3 regions of the Paenibacillus sp. FW104-T2 genome follow, and region 1 is predicted to be linked to each of the others. Evidence: predicted binding sites of a transcription regulator. Region 1 holds the regulator's gene; each other region holds the start of a gene.
The links. The regulator LexA, encoded in region 1, represses DNA repair genes until DNA is damaged. The targets are predictions, from matches to a motif close to CGAACATATGTTCG.
Positions count from the first base shown of each region.

Region 2: a site for LexA is predicted at 8,596-8,609, ahead of AC3WQ3_RS20890 (DNA polymerase IV). Genes of this name have one in related genera too.
Region 3: a site for LexA is predicted at 6,775-6,788, ahead of addB (helicase-exonuclease AddAB subunit AddB). Genes of this name have one in related genera too.

Region 1 covers NZ_JBYTCE010000026.1:62,650-72,647, forward strand. The annotation lists gene AC3WQ3_RS25250 (AAA family ATPase) at 1-447, shown strand, start outside; gene hflX (GTPase HflX) at 566-1,849, shown strand; gene AC3WQ3_RS25260 (methionine gamma-lyase family protein) at 1,934-3,187, shown strand; gene AC3WQ3_RS25265 (MerR family transcriptional regulator) at 3,270-3,683, shown strand; gene glnA (type I glutamate--ammonia ligase) at 3,812-5,140, shown strand; gene AC3WQ3_RS25275 (aldehyde dehydrogenase) at 5,384-6,679, shown strand; gene lexA (transcriptional repressor LexA) at 6,791-7,417, opposite strand; gene AC3WQ3_RS25285 (LysM peptidoglycan-binding domain-containing protein) at 7,712-8,089, shown strand; gene AC3WQ3_RS25290 (DUF896 domain-containing protein) at 8,186-8,395, shown strand; gene AC3WQ3_RS25295 (hypothetical protein) at 8,522-9,034, shown strand; gene AC3WQ3_RS25300 (HAD family hydrolase) at 9,062-9,853, shown strand.
Region 2 covers NZ_JBYTCE010000018.1:70,186-80,183, reverse strand. The annotation lists gene AC3WQ3_RS20930 (glycosyl hydrolase) at 1-380, opposite strand, end outside; gene AC3WQ3_RS20925 (response regulator) at 702-2,249, opposite strand; gene AC3WQ3_RS20920 (sensor histidine kinase) at 2,249-4,027, opposite strand; partial or broken gene AC3WQ3_RS20915 (quinate/shikimate dehydrogenase) at 4,320-4,445, opposite strand; gene AC3WQ3_RS20910 (Cof-type HAD-IIB family hydrolase) at 4,554-5,348, opposite strand; gene AC3WQ3_RS20905 (RNA polymerase sigma factor) at 5,476-6,378, opposite strand; gene AC3WQ3_RS20900 (YhjD family protein) at 6,620-6,988, opposite strand; gene AC3WQ3_RS20895 (YolD-like family protein) at 6,972-7,337, opposite strand; gene AC3WQ3_RS20890 (DNA polymerase IV) at 7,334-8,551, opposite strand; gene AC3WQ3_RS20885 (FAD-dependent oxidoreductase) at 8,798-9,998, opposite strand, start outside.
Region 3 covers NZ_JBYTCE010000002.1:75,853-85,850, reverse strand. The annotation lists gene addA (helicase-exonuclease AddAB subunit AddA) at 1-3,209, opposite strand, end outside; gene addB (helicase-exonuclease AddAB subunit AddB) at 3,206-6,709, opposite strand; gene AC3WQ3_RS03120 (class I SAM-dependent rRNA methyltransferase) at 6,894-8,273, opposite strand; gene AC3WQ3_RS03115 (Na/Pi cotransporter family protein) at 8,902-9,903, shown strand; gene AC3WQ3_RS03110 (NUDIX hydrolase) at 9,956-9,998, opposite strand, start outside.

The DNA.
Region 1 (9,998 bases):
GAGAAGGACTTTGGCAAGGAAGCTATTGATACACTTGTAAAATCCATGGAAGATCATAAAAATCAATTCATTTTGATCCTGGCAGGGTATTCAGAAGAAATTGATTTCTTTCTGCAGACCAATCCGGGATTACCATCCCGATTTCCTATCCAGGTTGAATTTCCGGATTACAGTATAGATCAATTGATACAGATTTCAGAGATTATGGCGAAAGAGCGAGATTATATTTTAATGCCACAGACCATCCTGAAGTTGAAGCAGCATTTGCTGCAGGAGAAAAATGAATCTCTGCATGCCTTCAGCAATGCTAGGTACGTTCGAAATGCAATTGAGCGGTCCATACGTCATCAGGCGGTACGATTGCTGGAACAGTATACCCAGGGCAGTCCGGGAAAATTGGAACTGATGACGATTCGAACAGAGGATTTGAAGTTTGAGCGAAAGTAAGCGATAATGGTTTTTTTGGAGCAGCCGGCCGGGTTAACCGGTTCGGCTTAAAGTACGCTATGAGGGAACAATAACCGTAATAGATGAAGCTGAGTTTGATAAGGAGGACATATTGAATATGACAGTTACCCATGATACAGATCAGGTTAAGAAAGACCGCGCCGTTTTAGTTAGTTTGATTACAGATGAAGTTAAGCGGTCAGGCATTAATCCGGAGTACTCTTTGGAGGAATTGGTGAAGCTTGCAGAGACCGCAGGTGTTGAGGTGCTGAGTGTATTGTCCCAGAACCGTGAAACCCGGGATACGAAGTGGTTTATCGGAAAAGGTAAAGTGGAGGAGCTACGTGCGATTGCAGAGGAATTAGGCGCGACCACAGCGATATTTGATCAAGAGCTGTCTGGAGCTCAGGTTCGTAACCTGGAAGAGGCACTGGATCTCAAAATTATCGACCGTACCCAGTTGATTCTGGATATTTTCGCTCAACGTGCAAATACGAGAGAAGGTATCATTCAAGTCGAATTGGCCCAACTTAGCTATCTGCTTCCACGATTATCGGGTCATGGCAAAAACCTTTCACGGCTTGGAGGGGGAATCGGGACACGTGGACCGGGGGAAAGCAAGCTGGAGACGGATCGCCGTCATATCCGGGGGCGCATTGATGATTTGAAACGGCACCTGGAAGAGGTTACACGCCACCGCAAACTTCATCGCGAGCGTCGTAAAAAGACAGGCATTGTACAGGTTGCACTTGTAGGGTATACGAATGCAGGTAAATCCACATTGCTTAAACAATTAACTGCCGCTGATGTATATATTCAGGACCAGCTGTTTGCTACGTTGGATCCAACATCACGTACGATGGAGCTTCCAAGCGGTAAAGAAATTGTACTTACGGATACCGTAGGGTTTATTCAAAACCTTCCACATGATCTGATTGCCGCTTTCCGTGCGACATTGGAGGAAGTGAACGAAGCTGATCTGATTTTGCATGTTGTAGATGCATCCTCTGCAATGAGGGAAGATCAGATGAGAACCGTGCATGAAATTCTGCAGCAGCTTGGATCTGGCGATAAGCCTCAATTGGTGCTCTATAACAAAAAAGATGCATGTACACCGGAGCAGCTGGAAATGCTTCCTTTGGATAAAGACCATATGAAGGTAAGTGCACTGGATGAAGCTGACCTGCTGAAGATTCGGGAGCGAATTCAGGAAGAGCTGACGGGGGATACGAAGCGGTTCCGAATTCCTGCAGAGCGGGGAGATCTTACATCTGTTCTTTATAAGGTTGGAGATGTTGTTGAAACCACTTTTGAAGAAAATGATGTGATCTATCAAGTTGAGCTGCAAAAAGGGGAATATGAAAAATTCGGTTATTTACTTGAAGATTTCATTGAATTGTAATATACATGACATATTGGTATGGTAAGTTGACACGATAATCGATATTATGCGTTAGATTAGTGCAATGAAGGGGAATGAAGTAAGATGGCAAGCTTGGATACAAAGATTGTGGAGCTGCAACAACAAGTTGAGGCCCAGATTGAACAACAGATGAAAATGATTGACGGTATTACGGATTACAACCAGTGGAAGGTCATTGATGCGTTTCAACGCAAACAAGTCAGTGATTTTCATTTTGCCGGTTCAACGGGATATGCATATAACGATCGTGGCCGGGAAGTGCTGGATGAAGTATATGCGGACGTATTTGGTGCAGAAGCTGCGTTGGTTCGTCCCCATTTTGCTTCAGGTACACATACGATAGCTACCGCTCTCTTTGGCGTACTGCGCCCAGGTGACGAGTTGTTATACATCACAGGTAAACCTTATGATACATTGCACAAAGTCATTGGAAGTCCGGAAGATGGAACCGGATCTCTTCGGGACTTTGGTATTGGATACCGTGAAACCGCTTTGCTGGCAGATGGAAGTGTCGATTGGGACGCAGTGAAAGGGAATATTACTGCTTCAACCAAAGTCATTGGTATCCAACGTTCACGTGGATATGACTGGCGTTCTTCCTTCTGTATTGATGAGATAGCTGATATGGTAAGACGGGTAAAGGCTATCAAAGAAGATGTTATCGTGTTCGTGGATAACTGTTATGGCGAATTTACGGAGAAACGCGAACCGACAGAGGTCGGGGTAGATCTGATGGCAGGTTCACTAATTAAAAACCCTGGCGGAGGCCTTGCTGAAACCGGGGGTTACATATGCGGGAAGGAAAAATATGTTCAACTGGCAGCGTATCGTTTGACTGCACCTGGCATAGGTGGTGAGGTTGGTGCCATGTTGGGAACGACCCGTGGGATCTACCAGGGACTTTACATGGCACCGACAATTGTGGGACAAGCCATTAAGGGCAGTACCTTTGCCGCTGCAATGTTTGCTGCTTCGGGATTTGTAACCAAACCTGCTTGGAATGAGACACGCACAGATTTGATCCAAGCTGTGCAGTTCTCCTCCGCGGAGCATCTGATCGCTTTTGTACAGGGAATTCAGCGGGCTGCTGCAGTGGATAGTCATGTCGTTCCTGAGCCATGGGACATGCCTGGTTACGAACATCCCGTCATTATGGCGGCAGGTACGTTTATACAGGGCGGAAGCCTGGAGTTATCAGCGGATGCGCCTATTCGAGAGCCATATATCGGCTACATGCAGGGGGGATTAACCTACTCTCATGTTAAATATGGCGTTTTGATGGCGCTCCAGACAATGAAAGATCGTAAATTATTGTGAGTTTATCTAACACGTCATTGACACTTAGTAATAACTAAATGTACAATAGGGTGAAGAATAGATGACTGGAAGGTTGATGAACATGGGTGACGAAATTCGCAGAAATATGGCCTTATTCCCGATAGGTATTGTTATGAAACTTACGGATCTGTCCGCTCGTCAGATTCGATATTATGAGCAGCACAGCTTGATTGTACCGGCAAGAACGTCAGGTAACCAACGTTTGTTTTCCTTTAATGACGTAGAACGATTGCTGGAGATCAAGGCTTTGATCGAAAAAGGTGTTAATATTGCCGGCATCAAGCAGGTTATGAATCCAGTATCCAAGGAATCCGAAGAAGCGACAGTCATCACCGCAGATACTGAAGTGAAGCGCAGAGAACTGTCCGATACACAGCTGCACCGTTTATTGAAGCAACAGCTTGTTTCGGGTAAGAGACCTGGACAAGTATCTCTCATTCAGGGAGAGCTTTCCCGATTTTTTAATAAAAAGTAAGTTCGCATAACTTGGCGAGTGAGGGGAAATCATGCAGTTGTGATGGCAGACTCCTTGACCCGTGGAACTTTCTAATGTACAAATATAACATGCAAGCCAAATAAGCAGAAAAGAAAGGGAGAGGTATCGTGAGTTATACAAAAGAAGACATTCTCCGCATCTCTAAAGAAGAAAACGTACGATTCGTTCGATTGCAATTTACCGACTTGCTTGGAGCTATCAAAAACGTTGAAATTCCTGTAAGCCAATTGACCAAGGCTTTGGATAACAAAATGATGTTTGATGGTTCTTCCATTGAAGGTTATGTGCGTATTGAAGAATCCGACATGTACCTCTATCCTGATCTCGATTCTTGGCTGATTTTCCCTTGGGTAGCTGAGAACCGTGTAGCTCGCCTAATTTGTGATGTTTATTTGCCGGATGGCAACCCATTCCCTGGAGACCCACGCGGCATCTTGAAACGAAACCTGAAGGAAGCCGAAGAAATGGGATTCACTTCCTTCAACGTCGGTCCTGAACCAGAGTTCTTCTTGTTCAAAACAGACGAAAAAGGAAACCCGACTAACGAACTGAATGACCAAGGTGGATATTTCGACCTGGCGCCTACGGATCTTGGTGAAAACTGTCGTCGTGACATTGTTATCACACTTGAAGAAATGGGCTTTGAGATCGAAGCTTCCCACCATGAGGTAGCTCCAGGGCAGCATGAGATCGACTTTAAATATGCTGATGCTCTAAAAGCAGCAGACCAGATCCAAACGTTCAAACTCGTTGTTAAAACGATTGCACGTCAGCATGGTCTACATGCTACCTTTATGCCGAAACCGCTGTTTGGTATGAACGGTTCCGGTATGCACTGTAACCAATCGCTGTTCCAAGGCAGTGCCAACGCATTCGTTGACGAGTCGGACGAGCTGGGTCTGAGCAAAACTGCACGTCACTTCATGGCTGGAACGCTGAAGCATGCGCGTGCATTTGCAGCAATTACTAACCCAACTGTGAACTCATACAAACGTCTTGTACCAGGTTATGAAGCCCCTTGTTATGTAGCATGGTCCGCCAGTAACCGTAGCCCAATGATCCGTATTCCAGCTTCCCGTGGTCTGAGTACACGTGTTGAGGTTCGTAACCCGGATCCGGCTGCTAACCCTTACTTGGCTTTGGCTGTTTTATTGAAAGCAGGTCTGGACGGAATCAAACGTGAGCTTTCCTTACCAGCTCCGATTGACCGCAACATCTACATTATGTCAGAAGAAGAGCGTGTGGAAGAAGGCATTCCAAGCTTGCCAGCTGATCTGAAAGAAGCATTGAACGAATTGATCCGCAGCGAAGTCATCTGTGATGCACTTGGCGATCACGCCCTGGCTCACTTCTACGAGTTGAAAGAAATTGAGTGGGATATGTACCGTACACAAGTCCACCAATGGGAACGCGATCAATATATCACTTTGTACTAATAAGGAAAGCCTTTGGCGTAATAGTGCCAAGGGCTTTTTTTGATGAATTACATAAGGGGACAAAGGTGAGTAGTTTTCTAAAAAAATACCAGCATTGAATAGTGTACATATAATAGTAAGAGAGAAGATACATATTTTCCTGATAACAGATATTTTAATATGTTGATAATTTCATATAAACAAGATATAATTCAAATATATTTTTAGCAATTTAATTTTAAATCATTAATTGGAGATTTTAATATGGAACAAGCGAAACAACTCGTTGCAAGACAGCGGGCATTCTTTTATACAGGACAAACTAAAAATATTGAGTATCGGATTCATGCTCTTCAGCAATTAAGACAAGGCATAGAGAAATATCAGCAACGGATATTGGACGCACTGCATGCTGATCTAAATAAATCGGAAACAGAGGCTTATAACTCTGAGATTCGCATCGTTTTGGGTGAACTGGATTTTGCACAGGAACATCTTAAGGAATGGGCGGCTCCTAGAGCAGTGCCTACAAGTTCTGTTATACCTGATGGTACAAGCATGATCTATCCAGAACCTTATGGAGTTGCTCTCATTATTGCGCCATGGAACTATCCGTTCCAACTGGCATTTGGTCCATTGATTGGTGCGATTGCAGCGGGTAACTGTGCTGTTATTAAGCCTTCTGAATTAACGCCGGCAGTGTCACATCTGACGTATGACCTGATCAAGGATATTTTCCCTGAGGAATATGTAGCTGTCATGGAAGGTGAAGTCGAAATGAGCACAGCCTTGTTGAAAGAGAAGTTTGATTATATTTTCTTCACAGGAAGCACGGGTGTGGGTCGCATCGTTATGAAGGCAGCAGCAGAGCACCTTACGCCGGTAACGCTTGAATTAGGTGGTAAAAGCCCTGTAATTGTTCATAAAGACGCAGATTTGAAGTTGGCAGCTCAGCGGATCGTCCGTGGCAAGTTCTTGAATGCGGGTCAGACCTGTGTTGCTCCGGATTACTTGCTTGTACATCAGGACGTACACGATAAACTCCTGGAAGAGATTGGTGAGGAGATTCAAGATAAATTCGGTAAGGATGTCATGGGAAATCCCGATTTTCCGCATATCGTCAACACACGTAACTTTGATCGACTGTCTGTATTCTTAGAAGAGGGTCATGCTCTGATTGGTGGTCGCTCTGATCGGGATCAGCTGCTGATTGAACCTACCTTGGTAGGAAATGTGGATTGGCAGTCACCTGTTATGCAAGAAGAGATATTCGGTCCAATTCTTCCGGTAATGACTTACGATGATCTTAATCCTCTGCTCGCTGAGATTGTTCGCCGTCCCAAACCGCTGGCGCTGTACCTGTTCACGCAGCAAGAGGAGCTGCAGAATCAGGTCTTGGATCAAGTGTCCTTCGGTGGAGGGTGCATTAATGATACGTTGTCTCATATGACTTCACATTATTTACCGTTTGGCGGTGTAGGAGAGAGTGGTATGGGGGCATATCATGGTCAGCAAAGCTTTGAAGTGTTCTCCCATCACAAAAGCATTCTCAAACGATAAGAAATGGAATTAACGAAGTAGAAATTTAGCATGTAAAAAGAGGTTGTCCTGTTCAACAGGACAACCTCTTTTTGTCATTACAGTTAAGCTGATTTGCTGTTGGAAGAAAGACTAGTGAATATCACGGAAAAGGCCAATCACTTTACCCAAAATGCTAACATGTTTTAAACGAAGAGGTTCAAATGTTGCATTCTCAGGCTGAAGACGAATGTGGTCTTTCTCTTTGTAGAATGTTTTAACTGTAGCTTCATCATCTTCTGTCATCGCAACGACAATATCTCCGTTATCTGCCGTTTGCTGCTGGCGTACGATAACGTAGTCTCCGTTAACGATTCCTGCTTCGATCATACTGTCACCAACAACAGAGAGCATAAATACTTTCTGTTCTCCAACATAGTGTGTCGGTAGCGGGAAATAATCCTCGATGTTCTCTGTTGCGGTAATCGGAACCCCTGCAGTAACTTTACCTACAACGGGAATGCGAGCAACACTGTGTGCAAACTGATGGGAGTGTTCTGATTCCTCCTGGCTTAACAACTCAATGGCTCTTGGTTTAGTAGGGTCACGTCTAATGAGACCTTTCTTCTCCAAACGGTCCAGATGTCCATGAACCGTAGAACTGGAAGCCAGTCCAACCGCTTCACCAATTTCACGTACGGAAGGAGGATATCCCTTCAACCGGACTTCATTACGTATAAACTCCAGAATAGCTTGCTGCCTGCTGGATATCTTCGACATACCGTATCAACCCCATTTTAGTAACGTTTGGGAAAATTATAACATAGAACCTCCGTTCGTACAAACATAAGTTCTAAATAAAATCCGATAAAATCAATGTTTTTGAGTCTTTTACTTGTAAAGTCCTTCAAACCTAACAAAAGTAAAAAACGAGTTGGATTCACCTAGAGATTAACGGGAAATTTGGAGTTTAAAATAAAGCGAACAATTGTTCTAAAAATCTATTGTACAAAACAAGTGTTCGTGTTATATTGATTTCAACAGATAGGAACAAACGTTTGGAGGACGATTAATATGAGATATTCTACTTATCAAAGTATTTACGAACCGGTGAATTCGGAAGCGGTCAAGTCTAACATAGGTAACATTAAACAATGGTTTGCAGAAGCCAAGATGCCAACATGGATGTTGAAATTGATTATGGCATCGTTAATCATATTTATTGGCTGCAGCACTGTATTGACTGTGTTTGCAGGAGACGAGAACAATGTTCTTCCCGGCAGCAAAATAGCAGTATCCCAGGGTGAGACATTGTGGAGCTTGTCTTTGGAGCATAAACCGGAAAATATGGATACACGTGTATATATAGAAGCAATAAAGAAAGTAAACCAGCTTCAAACCACTTCAATTCAAGCTGGACAAGTCTTAACTTTGCCTCAGTTTACCCCTTAAAACCACGATTCAGTTGAGCGAGTAAGTAGCAACCTTGACAAGCAGCCTCGATCATGTCAAAGTTAGTATGACTTTGTATTTTTGGAGGGGACAAGCTTGGATATAGATAGCCTGGTAGCACGCATCAATGAATTGGCTCGTAAACACAAGTCCACTGGACTTTCAGAGGAAGAACTTGCCGAACGTGCTAAACTTAGAGAAATTTACTTAAACAACATCCGCAGTAACTTCAGACAGCAACTGGAGTCCATTGAAATTGTAGATGATGAGAACGATCAAGGCCACCAAGGCAAACTCAAACACTAAGGAACCTAAAGATATCGTAATGATATTTAGGTTTCTTCCTTTTATTTTGAGAATGCAAATTTATAGGGGGAATGTCGGTTTGCGAATTTTGTAAGCCGATACAAAGATGACATAAGGGGGATTCTCATGGCTCGTTCGTTCGAGAGAACGGTTCGGAAAAATTCAAAGCAGTTGAATCAGCAGCGTAAAAAAAATGGTCAACCGATTTCGGGTACGCCCGGTGAGGACATTTTCAAAGGACGCAGTCTTCTGTTTCCTATTTTCCTCATTGGACTTGCGTTTTTGTATCTGTTTATGAGCACATTTCTTGTTAAAGCTCCAATGACAACATGGGACTGGGTTACGATGCTGTTGTATGTATTTTTGGCTGTAATTTTTATGCTTCGCCGTCCTTACATCAAAATCGGGAGCAACCGGATTATAACAACCAAAGGGAATCGGGAACGCTCCATTGGAGTGGATGACATCGTTAAGTTTAGATTCGAACAGGGAACGGTAGTTATTGAACATAACAGCCGTGGCAAAAGATGGGTGTTCACTAAACTGTTGAACCGCTATGACACAGATGCCATTTCTGAACGACTTCTGAAATTTGCCAAAGCACACCAGATTACTGTAGAAACAGACGAGAAAAAGTAATTATTCACAAAGGGGAAGATGATCGGAATGGCATTAAAAGCGATTTTGTTCGACCTGGATGATACTTTGTTGTGGGATGAACGCAGTGTGCGAGAAGCATTCCACGAAACTTGCCTGCTTGCTTCACAAGAAACCGGCGTCGATGCTGAGGCATTGGAAGAAGCTGTTCGTAATGAAGCTCGTAGTCTATATGAATCCTATGAAACCTATGCATTCACCAAAATGATTGGTATCAATCCGTTTGAAGGACTATGGGCTAATTTTACAGGCGGTGACCAGCCGGAATTCCGTCAATTGGAGCAGCTTGCCCCTGTATATCGTAAGGAGTCCTGGCGTCGTGGCTTATTGAAGCTGGGAGTGGATCGTGAAGATTTGGCCGAACGTCTTGCTTCGCAATTTGGAGCAGAGCGAAGATCCAGACCTCATGTATATGAAGAAACAATGGACACTTTGCGTCACTTGCAGGGAAAATTCAAACTGTTGCTCTTGACGAATGGTTGTCCTGCTCTGCAGCAAGAGAAGTTGGATGGTGTGCCTGAACTGGCTCCTTTCTTCGATGAGATCATCATCTCGGGTACTTTTGGAAAGGGAAAACCGGATCCGTCAATCTTTGAACATGCGCTCAGCAAACTTGGAGTAAAACCAGAAGAAGGCTTGATGGTTGGAGATAAACTCACGACGGATATCCGCGGAGCTTTATCAGCAGGAATCCAGTCTGTCTGGATTAATCGTGAGAACAAAGTGAACTCGGAGTCGTATGTACCTGATCATGAGATTAAGCACTTATCAGAATTAGATCGTATTATTGCTAATTTCTGATTATTTCAGAATTGAACAATAGTGCATTTTAAAACATTGATAACCTCGTTGAATGATGCAAAATCATTCATGGGTTATCAATGTTTTTTTGATCTGGTTGAAACTTTCAAACAACTGTGTAGTGAAGAAATATCAAAAATAATAA
Region 2 (9,998 bases), on a different contig from region 1:
AGCGTCAGCTCCCCGGCTCCCGAACCATTTACTTGGATGGAAGTCGCTTTATCCCCATTTCCTTCTGGGATGTAGTATCCCAAACTTAACTCATAAAGCCCATTTTCCGGTGCTTTAACCTGGAATGTAGCGCTTCCCTTCTGAGCTGTGGCCTTTTCATCCTCTTCAAAAAAATAAGAGATATAACCTGTGCCATCGTAGAGATCGTCCTCCGCTTTGGCTGCTGTCTCATCGCGCTTCCTAATCCCGTACCCTTCGATTGAAGCATCTTTGAATGTGGCAATTATGGCCTGATTTTGATCGGAAGTAGTATGGGTTTCAACAACAAATCCCGGTACCGTAATAGCGGCTTCCACCCTGGAATGAGTAAAACTCAACATGAGAATATACAGAACGAAAATGGCCGAACCAAACATAAAACAGGTTTTATATGATGTTGAATATCTAATAGGTGAACCTGATTTTCCCTTCATTTTATTGCCTCCCCTCTGTTCATGGCATTTCTGTTATCGCTTTCAAATGATTGTATTCCCTCCTTTCGTATCCACTATATTGGCACAGGGACATCCAGGACATATCACAAATTTCAGATCCTTTCATTCTAAAATCATTTATGTTTTCAGAAACCCTCATTTCATTTCCATACGAAAAACAGAAAACTCCCCTACTATTCGTTAATTCCATTAGTAGAGGAGTTTTGCTCATTCTTTTTTCTGATAAAAGGAAGGTGATATTCCTTCCAGCTTTTTAAATTTACTATAAAAATAATTGACGTTTGAATATCCTACCCTTTCAGCGACTTCATAAACCTTCATATCCTGAGCCAGTAATTCCTTCGCTTTTTGGATCCGTATCCGGTCAAGATATGCGTTAAAATATTCTCCTGTATAACTTTTGAAAAGTTGACCCAGATAGGAGCTGCTGTAGTTAAACAAGACGGCAAGCATTTCCAATTTTAGGTTATCCCCATAGTGGCGATCTATATAATCCAGCAATCGCTTCATTTCATTGTCCTTGCTGTTATAATCTGCACATTGAGCCAGCCTCTCCATGACAACTGATATTCGGTCAACGAGATCCCGCATATAACGGGAATGATATACTTCAGCAAGAAATTGGGCCGGCTCGCCTGGATAACCACTCATAGACCAGACACGTGGATGGACTTTTCGAACCGTTTCATTGGCCAGGTAGAAGAAGCGGTCACGAATATGCTTTTCCTCTGCTTGAGCAGCTACTTGCTGCCATGCTATTTCGTTTAAAAAAGAAGAGATCGCACTTGCATGTCCAACATCGACCAGGTAATGGAGCCTGAAGGCCTCTTCTTCTTTACTGGATAGGGAAGATCCTGAATGTTGATCCGTTTCCTGTCGATAAGATTCTGGTGTTTCCTCGGTCAGGAGCCTTCCCCTATCGTAAAAGAAACTATGTTCCAAAAGAGATCGTGCCGTTTTGAAAGAATGAATGATGTCATCTAGTGACCGAACAGGCTGACCCAACGCTACGTCCATTTCGAATCGAAGCTCTCCGGATAAGAGTTGAAGGTTCTTATAGAGTTCACTCCACCCTGCTTCGCTTACAGGAGAGCTGCCAAGCAGCAGAACGATGTATGGAGCGAAATATAATACGACTCCTTGACGTCCGGAAGCATAGGTTCTGCTCACCACATCCTTGAAATTCTGAATTTGTTCGCTTTCTTCTTGGTCTAGGGCAGAGAAGGCAATTAAAACAATTTGATAGGTTGTCCATTTCACTTCAAATGAGTTTGACCATTCACTCAGAAGGGAATCATCTAACGCATGTTTACCGGTTAGTAATGAGTAAAGTATCCATTCTGGCGTATTTGTTTGTTGTAACAGGCTTTTTTCGTGCACCTTCGAGAGCTGTTCGTGAATCTTTTGGAGAGATGCCGACAGTTCTTCCTTGTTCACCGGTTTCAACAGATAAGCATCGACGCCGAATTGAAGGGCCTGGCGTGCATACTCAAAATCCGCGTAACCACTGAGAATAATGACATGACTGGGCCAGCCGCGGTGGCGGATTTGCTGAAGGAGTTCAAGTCCGTCCATTCCCGGCATACGGATATCCACCAACAATACATCAGGAATCGTTTTTTCAAATATACGAAGGGCTTCATTCCCACCAGCTGCTGTTCCAATCACTTCGAACCCCAATTCCTTCCAAGGTATTAACGTTTGCAACCCCAACCGTAGTTTGGGTTCATCATCAACAATGATCACTGAAAACATTAAGTTCGACCCTCCTTCGGTATGCAAAATGTGATACAGGTGCCTTTCTTCTCTATGCTATTGATGGTGAGCCTTGAAGCTGTACCGTAGGTGAGTTCCAATCGGTCATTTACGTTACGAAGACCAATACGATCCCCTGACTCATCGGAGCCCGTTAACTGTTTTTCTAGCTGGCTCATTTTCATGGGTGAAATACCTGCGCCATCATCGTGGATTTCGATCAAAAGCATATCCTGATCATCAAACTTAGTCCGAATAGTGATTAGCGTTGGGCCCTCTTTGCGATCTAGCCCGTGGACGATCGAATTTTCAACCAAAGGTTGAATGATCAGCGGTGGGATTTCTATCTGTTCGGTTTTCGGATCGATTTCCATACTGTATTGAAGCCGGTCTTCATATCGAAATTTTTGTAGTTCCAAGTAACAACGTACCATATTCAACTCATCCGATAACGGAATCTGACGGCTTCCGACCTCCAAACTGTTTCGGAGCAACATGCTTAGCTGCCATACGGCTTGGGCCAGCCCCTCTTCCCCGCGAAGATGAGCTTCCATTCGGATGGATTCAAGTGTATTAAACAGAAAGTGGGGATTCACCTGACTTGCCAGCATCTTGAATTTGATATCATTTTGTTTTTGTAATAATAACTGTTTCTGCTGATTGCTTTCTTCCACTTCAAACATCAGTTCACTGATCCGGTGAACCAGATCATTGAATTGCCGAGATAGTTGTCCAATCTCATCTTTTCCGTCGAGGTCCAGGTATGTATCCCAGGATACCGTGCCTACTCGGGACATATGTTTACTGAGTCGGAGCAATCTCCTTGCTATAAAGGATGCGGAAATATAAACAAGCACTATTGCAATGATTAGACATCCACCTATCACCAAAGTGGCTAAACGTATGATAGCGTTTGCATCTTGCAGAATGTCCGATACCGTAAAAACGGAAATAATGCGAAATCCATTCCAGCTGTTTTGAGGAGTTACATTGGCTATGACCACCTTGGATTTCTTTCCATCCATGACAGCTTCGTAGCTGCCCTGGGTTTGAGACATCATGTTGCTCCCCCCGTGTACAGAAGCGAGGTTCTTACCGTAAAGATCTGGCCGATTGGCCGCAACAATATGGTTGTTATCATCCACAATCATTGTGGAAAATGTCTCCTGAGATAGAATCGAATTCAGCAAATCGGAATTCACGTTAATAACCAAAACACTCTCATTTTTCAGATCATCCAGATTGATTTTTCGAACGAGGCTCAGGTAATTTTTTTGATCACGTTCATCCTCAATATAGCCCCAACCAGCCAGCCCCTTTTGACTTAAGGCAGACTTGAACCAATCAGACTCTTTTGTTCGGTCATCTGGCTGCATAAATTCCCAGTTATTAAGCATGGTTGGATTGTCCGTGTATAACCGGATTGACTTAATCTCTTTATACAGCCGCATATAATCTCGAATGTCCGTGTATTGACGATAGGTTTGAATAATTTCGTTATAGCTTTCATAGCTTCGGCTTACTATGGACTTCATCCGGTTATCATTGGAGAGTTGATAGGAAATATCTATGGCAACATTGATGACCTCCTCGGTTCTTTTTTGGACACGTTCTACGTTATTCGTTGCTTGCTCAAAGGCGTTCAGGATCATGACTTCCCTCAACTTGCTTGTTAGATAGATACCACTTATTAAAAGCGGAAGTACAGCCACCGTTATAAATATCAAGGACAGCTTACTTTTAAGTCTGATGTCATTTAGTCTTCGCATAAAACGCATAGCACGATCCTCTTTCCTACATTTAGTTCTCCTTTTAGCATAAAACCAAATGTACTCTTCTCTTTTTGGATAGTCAATGAAACATTTCGATGAGGTCTGGTTAGCAATGACCTAACGTTCTTTTCCATTTCGGCAAAAGGTACACGCTTTTACACGCTTCTTACCCACTGCATGGGACCTAAACGAAGTTTCTTAAAAACAAAAAAGCCGCTAATAATAGCGGCTTCGATGGGACCATCTTCTTGTTCCTAGACAATTGGTCTACGAAATAATGACTTACCCTGATCTCTTTTTATACTTCTTTACCAAATACGATTTCTTTAACCTCTGCAATTGGCATGTCTTCCCCAGTAAAAAGTTTATAAGCAAGTGCGCCCTGCCATAGGACCATACCGAGACCATTGATTGCTCGGGCACCATTTGCTTTTCACACCTACCTGTTGTTCTTCTGCAACTCATTCACACATATAGAGAAGTTGTATCAAGGCTGACGTTTCCAGCTTGTCAATTGCTTCACTGTAGTGGGTTATATCACAAATTTTCCAATGGCATTAGCCACACCATCTTTATCATTTGAATCGGTTATGTAAACTGCGCATTTTTTCAGTTCATTGATTGCGTTCCCCATGGCTACAGGAAATCCGGACAGATGGAATAGGCCTACATCGTTAAAATCATCCCCAAACACCATCACATTTTCTGAATTTACCCCAATTTCACTTAACACCCATTCCAAGGCTTTTTCCTTTGAAGCTGTTTTATGCATGATTTGGATTAATGCTCCCCCATCCGTTGCGATGACATTCACATGATCACCAAATTGCTCGCTAAGATCCTTCCATGTGTTACAACCTAAAACTAATATTTTGGTTGGGGATAGAGAGTCTATATAGTGTTGGTCAACAACCTGAGGTTTCAGATCATTCGGACGGATACCGAATTGAGCGCATTGCGAGTCCAGAACTGGCCTACTTGTGTACCATGAATCATTAACCTCGTATGAGATTATGGATTGAGGCATGTTTAACTCGATGAATGTATTAATCTGTTGATTGATCTCCAAAGGGATAGGAATATGGAGCTCATTTTGTTTGGATTTGCATATAACTAAAGCGCCATTGTAATAAATCATGTAATCTACAAAAGGAAACTGCTTCACAAATTGATTTGCCGCTCTAGGCGGCCTTGCCGTGGCAACGATAATATGTATTCCCGAATCAAAACATCGTTTAACAGCCTGAACATTTCTGGGAGATATCGATTTATCACTTCTGAGCAAAGTTCCGTCCAGGTCCAGTACAATGGCCTTAATCGTAGACATCCGATTCCTCCCACAGAGCTAAATTGGTAAAATAATACTACGCCTCAAGAGGTATCGTCAATGGGAATGGTTTTTTTGTCCGCTGCTGAATAACTATTGATCTTGGCCTTATTTCCATCGTTCGTTTCTACGGAGTACAGAGCATTGTCGTTTCTTGCACCTGACCATCCATTTCAGTGGTTGACATGATTCGGAAGTCCTTATCGTAGCCATCTACCATATAGATATCCGCTTCACCAATGTTGGAAGCCAGCTCTTTATATTCATCCTGACTACTCAACTCATGAATGCCACCCGTTGTAGTACCCAGTTTTTCTCCGCGCAATGCCAGCGCATCCTCACCGTTAAGCGATGTCGGGGACTGCGTATAGACATGCCCCTGGTATACAACCAGTTGAAGCATATTTGCCTTTGGACCGCTGCTATTTGAATTGGGGAGTTCCGTCTTCGGAATCACTACCGGGTCATATGTAACGTTCGATGCCATTTGTGTCCCCGGTTGTGTCGAACCGTTCCACTGCTGCCATAAGCTCGGAACAGCCAGTCCGATGCTGGCAGCAATGACAACACTCGCTGCAATGTAAAGAGGCCTGCGTTGGCGTTTTTGTTTATGGTGCCGCACATTGGAGATGTTCTCCATGCGTTTTCTCATTTGGTCATTTGTTTTCATCTGATCCACCGCTCTATACTTGACGGGCAATGACAGCACGAGTTCGATGAGCACCCGATCTTCAGGGTCATCTGTGGTTAGAAATTCTGCTCCCTCCAGATTGACCTCCCGTTTGCGCCAGCCTCTACCTAATAAGGATTTGCAGTGATTGGTGATGACTCGGATCAACCATGCTTTCTGATGCTCCGCATCGTTGAACGCAGGGGCTTTTTCCATTAGCTTGATGAAGGTATCCTGAGTAGCTTCCTCCGCGTCCTCTCGTCTACCAAGGTGTACCATGGCTATTCGGAACAGAGTATCGGCATAAGTCTCATATATGTCCATCACATGATCGCCCGGTTGGGGCACGGATCGCCGCATGGTTGTTCAGCCCTCCTTTATACCTCTAACACTCTTAAGGACGGCATTTGGTCACATTTTGTTGAAAAGTTTCAGGATGTTGAAGAAATGATTGGATTCGGCATTCAAAAATGCAGACAAAAATACCGACCCTCAAATTTCAAAGGTCGGTTTACCCATTCGGGAGAAGAAAACAATGGTTATAACTGCATTATGGTCCATCCTTTGCAGTTATATACCGCCTTCTGCTCTAACTCTAGTGTTATTTGGACAATTCAGTAATATCAACGTTCATATGCTCCGTAAGCATTAAGGTAACATCCACTTTCACTTTACTCCATAATAATGTCATTTTATGAATGTAACCTCTCACCGAATAATTTACCGTTAGACTTAGCTCGGATCTCTGTTCATCAATGATTTTAATATGGTGCTCCTTTAAGCTTTGTTTCGATTTGTACATCTCTAAGGCAATTTTCTTTTGGGTACCGTCTAAGTAATCAACATACACCGATTTCATCTTAAAGTTTGAAGCGTATATTTTATGCTTATCTACCTCCAGAGCACTTAACAGATAGGGAAGCTCTACCAGCCTCTTCACGAGTGCAAGTTCCTCAGAAGTCTGTTTCACCGTACACGCCTCCTTCTTCAAGTTTGACCGTGACCAATTGATCAAAATCGACCCATTCAAATCCATTGTCCATTTCAATTTTGATTTTCTTTCCAACGGTACTGACTGAAGTAACGATTCCGTGTATATATCGATTGCCCGACTCATTAAACACTTCAATGGTGGCTTGTAAAGTATAGTTGAGCGACATATCTACATTTTGAGCAATGATCTCCCACTCATCTTCATGAATTAGCGGTTTGGCTTGAACATGAATTTGAGTACGATGCTGTATGATTCGCTCTTTATGTTGTGGAAGCATCATACGGCTCGATTCCCATAATCCATTGGCCTCAAGTTTTTTGCTCATTTGTAGTGCCCCCCAATTTTAGATGCTCTATCTATTGCTTGACCAGCAGCTGTAATGGAGCTTGCTCGAAGTATGGCAATGTCGCCAAATCGATCCTTAATGTCGTCCATCACCTGATCAATAGCCCGTTTGTGCTCCTGATCATCAAAGAAGGATAGTTGATATGTATCCGCGTCGGATAATTGAGAAAGGGATACGCCTACACGGCGCACCGGTTGCCCATCCCAGTGTTGATGAAATATGCGTTTGGCGATCTTGCACACATCAACGGTTATGTTTGTTGGATCAGACAGTTTTACCTGCCTGTGAAAGCCTGTTGGATGGTCGAAATCTGCTCCAGACACACTCACGGAAATGACACTCCCCATCAGTCCTTTTTTACGAGCTCTTCGGCATACTTCAGTACAGATATCGAGGATGACCACTTCGATCTCCCAAGCCTCTGTGTAATCTCTAGGCAAGGTCATCCCGTTGCCAATATCCTTTTGTGTACTGTGTGTGTTGACGGTTACCGGAGAGTTATCGAGCCCATTGGCGATGCGCCAGATCACTTCTCCATTCACGCCCCATTTACTCTTGAGTTGGGTAAGAGGTGTATTCGCCAAGTCTCTAATCGTTCGGATACCCATCTTCCACAGATGTTTTTCCATTCTTGAGCCAATCCCCCACATATCGCGGATGGGCTTATCTCCAATGTGGAGGTGTAATTCTTCTTTCTTTAAGTGGAAAATGCCCCCTTTGACCTTTTTAGCGATCATATCGCAGCACAATTTACTAATGATTTTGTTTTCACCAATGCCCGCTCTTGCGTAAACCCCTGTTTCATTATAGATCTTATCTTGAATTTGCTTGGCTAGATCGACAGGATCATTACCAAACAGATGCATAGACCCTGTAAAATCAGCGAATAATTCGTCTATACTGTACGGCTCAACCAGATCGGTAAACTCCTCAATAATGGACATGATTTGAGTGGATACTTCAATGTATTCTTGCATATGAGGTCTAACAATGATTAGTTCAGGGCACTTCTGAAGCGACTGCCAGAGTGGTTCTGCGGTGGATACACCCTTCGCTTTGGCTAATGGACAAGCAGCAAGAATAATTCCAGAGCGTCTTGCTGGATCGCCTGCAACGGCGAGTGGTCTATTTTTGTATTGAGGCATTTTCGCCTTTTCGACTGAAGCATAAAAGCTCTGCATATCAATGAGCATAATGGTTCGCTGCTTAGTCAACACTGAAATCACTCCTGTACTTAAGAACGTATGTTTGTATATATTATAAACCGAACACATGTTCTTTATGCAAGAGGTAAATATTTATATTCAGCGGAGGGATGGTCATACTCAACTTTCAGAAGCATGTCTTATAACAAAGAAAGACCATGAGGGAACAAACCCTCAAGGTCGATTAGAGACTTCTTCATGATTGATTTAATTAATATAAAGTGCATATCCCTTCTATATAAACAGGTTATGGTTTGATTTGTCAGCCTGACCCAGATAGTAACCTACCCCACCAATAGTAACCTGATCCATGATCTCTTCTCGCTGGATACCCATCAGATCCATAGACATTTGACAAGCAACCATTTCCACACCTTGTGCTAAAGCAGTTTGAATCAATTCCTCCAGAGAGGCAACGTTGTTTTTCTTCATAATGCCGCGAATAACTTTAGGACCAACACCAATCATATTCATTTTGGACAAGCCTAACTTGTGACTACCACGTGGCAGCATAAGATCAAACATACGGCCTATCATGTTTTTGGATACCCGTTCCGGCTGATGCTTGCGAATAATATTTAGTCCCCAGAATGTATAAAACATGGTTACTTTGCGCCCGCTTGCAGCTGCGCCATTAGCAATAATAAGAGAGGCTATTGCTTTATCCAGGTCGCCACTGAAGACAACCATCGTACTGGCAGGTTCAACATTCTGAGCTTCCGAAACGGATGATCTGACCGGCTCTGTCTGCTTGGTTAGTACTGCTTCAATAATACCGTTCTTACCACGTTCCAACTGTATGAGTGCTGCACCAGACATTGCTGCCCATGCCTTTACATCTTCGTAAAACCCTGGATCAGAAGCTTTTACCCGCAGCGTTTCTCCATCGGATAGTTGATCCATCTTCTGCTTTACTTGTATTAACGGACCAGGGCAGCTCAATCCGCAAACATCCAATTCTTCATCGATACGCAACGGCTGAGAAGAAAGTTGATCAGCCTGATGTAATGTATTTTGCTTTAGATGAGAAACATGATTGCTATGATTTTGATCATCTGTAAGCTCATGTTTTTGACCAGTATACGGAGCTGGTTTAAATTGCGCTTGGCGATACGTTTTGAATCCACCACTCAAATTTTTAACGGTGAAACCGTGCTGACGCAAAATTTGTGTTGCAGTATACCCCCGTAAACCTACTTGGCAGTATACCCAGATTTCTTTAGAGACATTTAACTCATGCAATCTCTCACGAAGCTCATCCACTGGGATGTTTAATGACCCTGGAATATGGCCATTACGATGCTCCAGCTCGCTACGTACATCTAGTAGTATGGTTTGCTCCGGCTGGCGCACAGAAAGCTGATCATAGGTGAATGTTTTGACACGTCCGGCGATAATATTCTCTGCTGCATACCCAGCCATATTAACCGGATCT
Region 3 (9,998 bases), on a different contig from region 1:
TTTGAATCCACAAAAGTCTCCCTGGACACCCAATCGGCAGACAGGATGGAGATGCTCCAACGTGACTCATCATCCATCAGGCATGCAGCATAGGAATTTTGTACTCCAGCCAATTCGCGTAATGAAGCCGCCGACGGATGGCGAATTAGAGACGGTCCGATCCAATCCAGATAACTTCGTCCTGCCGCGAGCAGGTAATCCGGCAGAATCAGTTCCGAACTGTCTTTGATCTGTGACCAGGCGGCTGCCTTTTTGGCAGCATCCTTAACCGTCCCAACCAGAATCATTTTCTCCTTGGGCCGAGTCAGGGCAACATACAGTACCCGCATCTCCTCAGCCAGCAGCTCAAACTGGGCTCTGCGTCGAATGGCGAGATTAGCCAGTGTGGGATAAGCCACCCTATTTTCCCGATCCACAAATCTTGGACCGAATCCAAGCTCCTTGTGCATTAAGAACGGTGCATTCAGATCCTGCTGGTTGAACATTTTGGAGATGCCAGCCACAAATACAACCGGAAACTCCAACCCTTTACTCCGGTGAATGGTCATGATTCGGACCGCATTGTCCTGTTCGCCCGATCCCGCCACTGTTCCCAGATCCCCACCATTCTCACGAAGTCTGGAGACATAGGTCAAAAAGCGGAACAACCCCCGATTCGACGTCGATTCTTCATATTGACGCGCACGGTCATACAGGGCTTTCAGGTTGCTTTGACGCTGTATACCTCCCGGAAGACCACCTACCCAGTCCAAATAGCCAGTCTCCCTGTATATACGCCAAATGAGTTCACTTAGACTGCCTTGACGTGCCTCAAGCCGCCATTGCTGCAGCTGGCCCATAAAATGAATTAATTTCTGCTTTAATTCCGATCCTGCATGGGCTGAGTGCTCTCCTGGATCATGATAACCATCCTTTTCGATACCCTCATTCAGAGATTGCTGCTCAGATACCACTGACTCTGCTGTAACAGCGGCCTCTTGCTGGACCTGTTCCAGTTCTGTCCAGATTTCCGGCCATTGCATCTGTACTGCAGACGAATCATCATTGGTCACTTGCCCGATCTGAACAGCAGATACAACTGCATCATAGAAAGACTGCCTTTTATCCCCCAGACGAATTTGTGCCAAATCCTCTTCATTTAAGCCCACAATCGGTGAACGCAGGACTGAAGCGAGCGGAATATCCTGTCTTGGGTTGTCCACGATCTGAAGCAGGGATAACATGATCTCCACTTCCGTTGCCTGAAAATAACCCTTGCTCTGCTCCCCTCCGGCCGGAATTCCCTGCTGCCTGAATTCTTCGATCATTAACGGAGCCCACATCAAGGCAGAGCGCAGCAGGATGACAATGTCGCCGTAACGGGCAGGACGCATTGTTTTTAACGCCTTATCATACACATTCAACGCAGGCTGATCGGTATCGCCAACGATCTCCCGAATGCGCCGAGCCATGGCCCGTGCTTCCAGTTGAGCCGTTTCCAGTTCGGCACTTTCCAGTTCAGCCGACGCCAGGTGATCTCCATTTTCATCTACACTCTCACCCAGGTCCGGGCCTCCCCCTTGTCGGTCAATCAGAAGCAGTTCCGGCGTATAAGCTTCATCTCCCTCGGTTTCTGGTGGAAACGAAGCCCCATAGGCTAGCTGGGCCCGTTCGTCATAAGCGATCTCTGCTACGCCCTCATTCATGAGCTGACGGAACAGCATATTTACCGAATGAACCACTTCAGCACGACTACGGAAGTTACGTGCCAGGTCAATGCGTCTGCCTGCACGCGGCGTGCTTGCTTCTCCTTCATCACTTTGGGTGTCAGAGTTGTATTGACGGTATTTATTAAGAAATAGTCCCGGCTCAGCCAAGCGGAAACGGTAAATACTCTGTTTCACATCTCCTACCATAAAGCGATTACCTGGATTCTCCCTGGAAATTAGCTTTACGATATCTTCCTGAACGGTATTGGTATCCTGATATTCGTCCAGCAGCACTTCATCAAAACGAGCCCTGTATTCCATTGCTGCATCTGAAGGCATGGAGAGCTCTGGCGTGGAATCCTCATGACGCAAAATGTGAAGACAATAATGCTCCAGATCGCTAAAATCAACCTGCCCACGCTCTTGTTTGGCCAGCTTGTAACGTTCGCCGAACTCACTTACAAGTTTGGACAGTTCCTGCATGAGCGGAGCAGCCTGCTCCAGCTCCTGCCAGAAGGAAAATGCACTCCGGCCAAAGAGCGAGCCTTTCAGATCGGTGATTGCCTTTTTTGCAGCCTCCCGAAGTTCCTTCACTTGTTCCTGCAGCGCCGGATCGGTTTGATCCTTTTTGCAGGGTTTCAGCTTGCCAAAAGCTGCGGGCTGAAATACTTCAGGCAGTCTCTCCCATGGCATAACCTCCACGGCAGACAGGAGCTCCTCCACCATGGCCAGATCTTCCTTTAAGGTATCCGCATACGGTTTTGGCCCTTCCGGCTGTAACGCAATGCCAATGCCTTGACGCAAGAGTCCCGCTGCACCGCTCAGGGTAAGTGCGGCATCTCGTAAAATGCTCTGTACCCATGCTGAATGACCAAGGGCCTCTACGCTTTCAACTTGAAATGCAGATGCCATTTCGGCGAGCCAGTGATCGGGCCAGGAGTGACTGCGCGAGAAATCATACAGGCGCTGCACAAGCCGGTGCATGGCATCATCGTTCCGTTCACCGCTGAACCAGTCCACAAGCTCACGGAATGTGCTGCCTTCACCTTCTTCCCCGTATTTATCTTCAAACAGCTCTTCCAGGAGCTCCTGACGCAGCATTTCGGCTTCATTCTCGTTTAATATCCGAAAAGCCGGGTTAAGCGGTATTTGCTGATAGTAACGGCGAATGACTTCCATACAAAATGAATGCAGCGTTGTGATTGAAGCTCGCCCAAGCAGCGATAACTGTTTGCGCAAATGCTCCTCCTCAGGCTCTTCCTCGAGTGCACGTTCAAGTGCTTCCCGAATACGCTGCTTCATCTCAGCAGCAGCCGCCTTCGTAAAGGTAGCCACCAACAATCGATCCACGCTGAAGCCACGAGAAGGATCGGCTATTTTACGAATAATCCGTTCGACCAACACAGCAGTTTTACCCGACCCCGCTGCTGCAGCAACGAGAATGTCTTCACCACTCTGGGAAATTGCACTCCACTGGTCATCGCTCCAGAAGCTGCCTTCCGGTTTTGGCATATTCGTCATGACGTCTCCCCTCCCTTGTTGTGTGACAGCATGTCCCAGATTTGCTGTTTGCCTGGCTTGGACAACAGATTATATTCATTGCCTTCAATATTCTCATCAAATTGACAGACGGGTTTAAACGGACAGAATGTGCATGCAACCTCCTGCTGAATGCGGTAAGGCTCTATGGCCACATCCCCATCCGTAATGCGGGTCCCGATTTCCCGGATATTACCTCGAACAGATGCGAGCAGCGTGTCCCACTGGTCTGGCGTAGCTACCGCTGCGCTGCTATAGAAGCTGCCGTCCGCCTTGAGTGCAACAGGAATAATGGCCGAGTAGCCTTTATCCAGCGTGTTATCCATCTGTGCAATGGCATCACGATCTGCCAGAAGCAGGCCCTTCATTTTGAAGCGTTTCAGCAATTCCTGTCCCGCCTGTTCTGAGGTCATGCCGTTCGCAGATTGCAGCAATGGGTTATGCACATGGAAATACAATGTTCCTCCAGGCATCGCCGATTCTCCCAGCCACTCTTCGGCAGCACTAAGCAGCACTTCCAGATACGTAAGCATCTGCAGGGACAGTCCGTAGTACACTTCATGCAATTTGAGATCCGTCTGGCTCGATTTATAGTCAATAACCCGAAGCAAAAGTCCATTTTCTCCCTCGGCGACATCAACCCGGTCAATCCGGCCCACAATCTCCATCACACACCCGTTCTCCAGCTCGAAACGAAGAGGCGGCAAGGGTTTGCCTGGCCCAAAGTCCAGCTCAAGACCAATAGGTTCAAAACTCCCACGTCTCGATTGCTCACCCAAAATGACCGAAGCCCGGCTTACAATATCCTTCAGTTTGCGGAAAATGTAGCCGTAACGTTTCGTACTCAGCAGAATCTCGCCCTGAAGCTGAGGAGCAATCTGATCCACCGTTTGCTCCGCTTCCTTGCGGCATTGTTCCGGAGAGAGGCTGCCCCAGCTGCGGTTCTCTTCACGGAGTCGTATCGCCAGCTGACTCAGGGCAGCATGGAACAGCTGCCCAATGTCCGGAGCTTGAAGACGATATAGCTGACGCTCTTTCAAGCGTAATCCGTGCGAGGCAAAATGGGAGAATGGACATGCCACGAATCGTTCCATTCGAGAAACGCTTGTCCGCACCTCCGTGCCATACAATCGGCGGCTTGTCGAAGTGCGCAGTGGCAATGCACGATTGCGATAAAAAATGGAGCCCAGCAATCGCTCCAGCTGAGGTCTGAGGCTCTCATTCGTGCAGTGCCAGTTGTAGACCGACCACCAGAGTTCAGGAATCTCTTCACCCCTGCGCCATCTGCGCAGCTGCCCAATCAGAACCGACAGACTCTGCTCTGGATGAATAACGTAAGGCCAGTGAGCTTCTTCCAAACCCGTTACTGGCGGCTGTGCAAGAAGTGGCACTTCATTCAATCCGAACATCTTTCGTACATGTCTCACAATTTCCGAAGGCAAAAGCGTTTTGCCCTCATCATCAGCCACAGGGTAACTTAACCACAACTGCTTACTTGCAGCAGTCAAGGCGGTATAGATCAGGAAACGCTCGTCCAGCATTCGTCTTGTTGTTCCAGGTCCAAGGCCGAGACCTCTTTCGGTCAGCAGCTCCCGCTCCTGCTCCGTTAGCACGCCATCTTCCTGCGGCACAGCCGGGAGTTCACCGTCAACGGCTCCCAGAATGAATACATACTGGATATCCTGCAGGCGAGTCCGGTCCATGGAACCGACCAGCACCTGATCCAGCGCCGGCGGAACAAGTCCTAGCTTCAGCTCAGTCAACCCCGTCTCCATCAGGCCCGCAAACAGATCGATGTCCAGTCGTTCCGTTCCCATCATATCCACCATCTGGTCCAGCAGATCCAGGACAGCTCCCCACATCTGACGATGTTCCCGCGAACGCTCCGGGTCACCCTGAGCTGTTGCCTCAGCAGACATCATTTCGAGTTTCCAGGGAATTTCTGCGTCTTCGAGCAGTCCATATAGTGCAGCACACTGTTCTCTTGCCGTCTTGGCCTTGATCATGCGTTTCTCAAACGCAGCCATCGGATCCGTAATGACCGTTCGGCATTTTTCCATGAGCGACAGCATTTGTTCCCGCCCTCGGCTTCGGCCGTCTTGTCCATTGTCTTCCAGAGACAGACTCGGGACGTATTTCCAAGGCTTGCCGTCGGTCCAGCGGTATCCGTGAATTCCACACGCGAGTATATAATTTTCGAGCTGGTCCATATCTTCACGAGTGATGGAACCATCACGAGGAAGCAGCAGATCCGTTTTGACACAGCGAAATACATCTTCGTAACGCCAGCGGCGACGAACGACATCAATTGCAGAACGAATGAATTCCGAGAGCGGATGATGAAGCTCACTTCTTCTGCGATCCAGGAAAACGGGCACGTCATAGTCCCTAAAGAGTGGCTCGGCAATATCGGCATAGGCATCCAGCTGACGAACGAGTACGGCCATGTCCCGATAACGCACGCCTTCCTCCTGAGCCAATCTGCGCATTTCCCGCAATGCACCTTCCATCTCAGCCCTGCGATTTTCGGCTGCGTATAACTTCACGCCCGCATCGCGGCCATCACTTCTCCAACGAATCCGTCGGTCGAACCCAGACTCCAGATGGGCCAAACCAGGGCTGTGCTCATATCTTGGCAAAACAACCGGCTGCAGCACCATCGTTTCGCTCATGACTCCCAGATCCTCAGCCATACCCTTGAGCCGCGCATATGCGCTCGCTGTTGGATGGAACAGATCCAATTCGCTGGGGAGTGCGCCGTGATCATAAGGCCGATCCAAGGTCAACGTAATGGTTACTGAAGAGGACTGAAGCATCAGTCTTCCAATTACGCTCATTTCCTGTGGGGTAAAGCCCTGAAAACCGTCAATCCAGATTTGTGCATCCTGAAGAAGCTCACTCTCTTGCAAACGTTCGTTCAGTTCTGTCAGCGTGTCTTCATCATCGATGTAGAGTTCCTTTAGTTCCTGTTCATAATCACGATATATAAGAAGCAAGTCATGTAACTTGTCACCCAGGATCGGCGCTGAAGAAGATGTATTCCAATTAGAAAGGCCTTCTTCCAGCAAGCCGGGATCTAGTTCATAACGCTTAAACTCACTGTACAAATCATTCAAATGCCCTATAAAGCCCAATTGATTGCCCGAAGCGCCAAAAAGCTTCAACTCTTCCTTGCGCCGCTGTAATACTTTATAAAGCAGCATCTTTTTCCCCTCGGCTCCGATTGGAATCCGCGCAGACCCACCCGCTTCCTGCATGATACGATAGGCTAATCGGCGGAAACCCAATACTTCTGCACGCATGGTGCCTTTGATCGCGCCAGAAGAAACCAGAGCCTGCTCGGTGCGAAACGAGCTTTGTTCCGGAACCAACCATATGAGTGGTTTGCCTTGAGGTTCCTTTTGAAGCAAAGACGTAATTTCCCGGGTAATCAGCGTCGTCTTGCCGCTGCCTGCCCGGCCAATAATAAAGCGTACAGACATGTCTAATCCTCCAAACCATCACGAACAAGATTTTAATTCCCAGTATAACATACCTGACCTGGTTCGGAACATACGTTTGCCACAATCCGGTAAAGGCAAAATGATTTCCTGTAACACGAAACAAGCCCACAGCTTATTACACCGTGGACTTGTTTCTTAACAGCAACTTTTAACAAAATGCAGATCAGTTTGTTTTGCTGCGCACTTCAAAGATTGCAAATTTCAAATAATGCCCTTCATCCACACCCAAAATTTGCGGGTGATCCTTGCCTGCAGCTTTCCATTCAATCAGGCGCAGTACCTTGCCCGCATCTTCAGCTGCATCCGCAATCGTTTCCAGGAAGAGATCGGGACGCATATGATACGAACAGCTCGCTGTGACCAAATACCCACCTTCATTCACAAGCTTCATGCCATGCAGGTTAATATCCTTGTATCCACGGCAGGCGCCTTTGACTGCTGATTTGGTTTTGGCAAAGGCAGGTGGGTCAAGAATGACCACATCAAATGTTTTCCCGCCGCCAGCTGCAAGCGCTTTGGAGGTATCCACTTTCTGTTCGGCAGCCCGCGCACGTACGGAACGCTCTTCTACTCCCTTGACCTGTTCACGTAAATACTGGAAGGCGTCAGCGACAACAAATTCTACCCGATCCGTAAAACCATTCAATTCTACATTGGTGCGGGCACTTTCAATAGCATGCTCTGAAATATCCAGGCATGTGACTTTTTTGGCTCCATATTTGCAAGCGTTCAACGTGAAGCTGCCCGTGTGCGAGAAGCACTCCAGAACAGTTGCCCCATCCCAATAGGGGAAGGTTACCACTTTACCACTTTTATTTACAGGCAGCAGCTGATGGCTGCCCTCTTGTTCCACTTCCTGCAACGTTATTCCGCTTTTATAGCCCCAGCCCTTCATAAGCGGTTCAATCGCCGCCCGATTCTCGCGCTGGTCGAAGAAATAGCCTGTTTTCTGGCCTTCCACGATATCCACTTTAATAAGCAAGCCATTCTCGGTTACCGTCACATGACGTGGGCACTCCCCGTACAGCGGTCCTTTGGTCTGCTCGAGTCCTTCCAGTTCCCGAATCGGCACATCACTGCGCTCATAGATTCCTTCCGGCTGCATCACTTCAATCAGAGCCTGTACGATGGCTTCACGGCAGCGATCCATTCCCAAGGTAAGCAGCTGTACAACAAGAACACTGCCAAAACGGTCCACGATCAGACCCGGCAAAAAATCAGCTTCTCCATAAACGAGGCGATAAGCCTCTCCATCCTGGATAAAACGTTCCCGGTGACGCAGGCAGTCGCTGAAGCGAGCGGCAAAAAAGGCGGTGTCCATCTGCTCAAACTCCAGCGGTTGATATGAAACGACTCTCACCGTAATCTGTGAAGCCGGGTTATAGTATCCTGTCGCCAGATAACGACCTTGATGATTCAATACGTTGACCAGATCTCCCGGTTCGGGGTTACCGTCAACCGAGGCAATTTCGTTGTTATATATCCATGGATGTGCATGTTCAAGCCGCTTTTTGCGACTGCGTTCCAGTGTAACCGATGGCAAGGTAAATCCACTTCCTTTGTAGTTAGTTAGTTGAAAAGATGGGTTTGGTGCAAATGGTGACCGCTGCGTGGACGGATTGGTCTCCCGATCGCTGTTATCCCCGGATTTTTTTTGATTCCCTTTTTACAAAGGGAAAATCCAGGGATAAACGCGAACGCTTCGCTTCTTCTGATCCAATTCCGTCCCCTCCGCTCCGTTTGCACGAATCACCGTATCTTTTGAATGGTGAGGTGAGTAGGTTAAGACAATCCTAAATTACGGAATTGAAAAATATATGTTGCTGCTACGGGACGGATTGGTCTTCAGATCGCTGTTATCCCCGGATTTTTGTGATTCCCTTTTACAAAGGGAAAATCCAGGGATAAACGCGAACGCTTCGCTTCCTCTGATCCAATTCCGTCCCCTCCGGCTCCGTTTGCATGAATCACCGTCTCTTTTGAATGGTGAGGTGAATAGGTTAAAACCCAATTCTAAATTACGAAAATGGCAAAGTACTTGTTGCCGCTACGGGACGGATTGGTGTTCCGATCCAATTCAGTTCGCACCAATAATTTCCGGCTGTCATGGTTGTCCTCTCTTATTCATAAGATGAGATAACGACTAGGCACGGAAGGAATGATGAAACGAGATGTTCAGAGATGTTGTGCTACCGCTCATATATGGGCTAATTATCTTTTTTGGTGGAATGAAACTGATGGAAACGGCCTTGCAGCGAATGGCTGGGCCAATGCTGGCCGGGTGGCTTAACCGAGCTACCTCAGCTCCATGGAAAGGCATGGCTTTCAGTGCAGGAGCCACGGCAATACTACAGAGCAGTACCGCCGTTACGGTGCTCACCATTGGTCTCGCGAATGCAAGATTAATTACCTATGGTCGCACACTAGGCATTATTCTGGGCACGAATATCGGTACATGTCTGACAACCGAGTTGATTGGGTTACAGATTGGACGTGCTGCCCTGCCCTTGCTAGTCATCTCGCTTACAGGTTGGGCTGTCTTTGTTGTTCTTAGTGAACGCAATCAAGCAGCCCCCGAACACACCCGAAGATTCCTAATCAACTCACAATACAGCTTTCTTGCAGCTGCCGGTTTTGCTTTGGTGATGACCGGCATTCAAGTCATGCAATCCATCGCCGTCCCCCTGCGCAGCATGGGCGTATTCCAGTGGTTTTTGGATCGCTCGGCTGACAGCCTGTGGTGGGGGTTTCTGGCTGGTGCCTGCCTTACGGCTCTCATTCATAGCAGCGCAGCGGTCATCAGCATGGCCATTACGCTGGCGGCTACTGGAGTGCTGCCTGTGGAGATTGGTATTGCCATTGTGATCGGGTCCAATGTCGGGACTTGTGTCACGGCTGTCATTGCAGCCGCCGGAGGAGCTTCCGCAGGCAAATTCGTTGCAGCCTCCCATGTTGTATTGAACATTGCCGGAGCCTTGATTTTTATGCCGCTGATCGGGTTGCTGCATGCAGCTTCAGCTTGGCTGTCAGCGGACTATGGGGCACAGATTGCGCATGCCCAGACCCTTTTTAACATCATCAGCTCACTGCTTGCATTACCCCTGTGCTATCTGCCGATCTGGCACAAAAAACCACCGGCCTCCGCTCCATCAGCGAAATCGCCCGCGGCATGATGCTTGGCTCCTCTACTTGGAAAAAAACCAAGCATCGCCGTACGGCAAAGCACTATACGTTAATGCCCAGCTTGTTCAGTGCCACGCGCAAAATG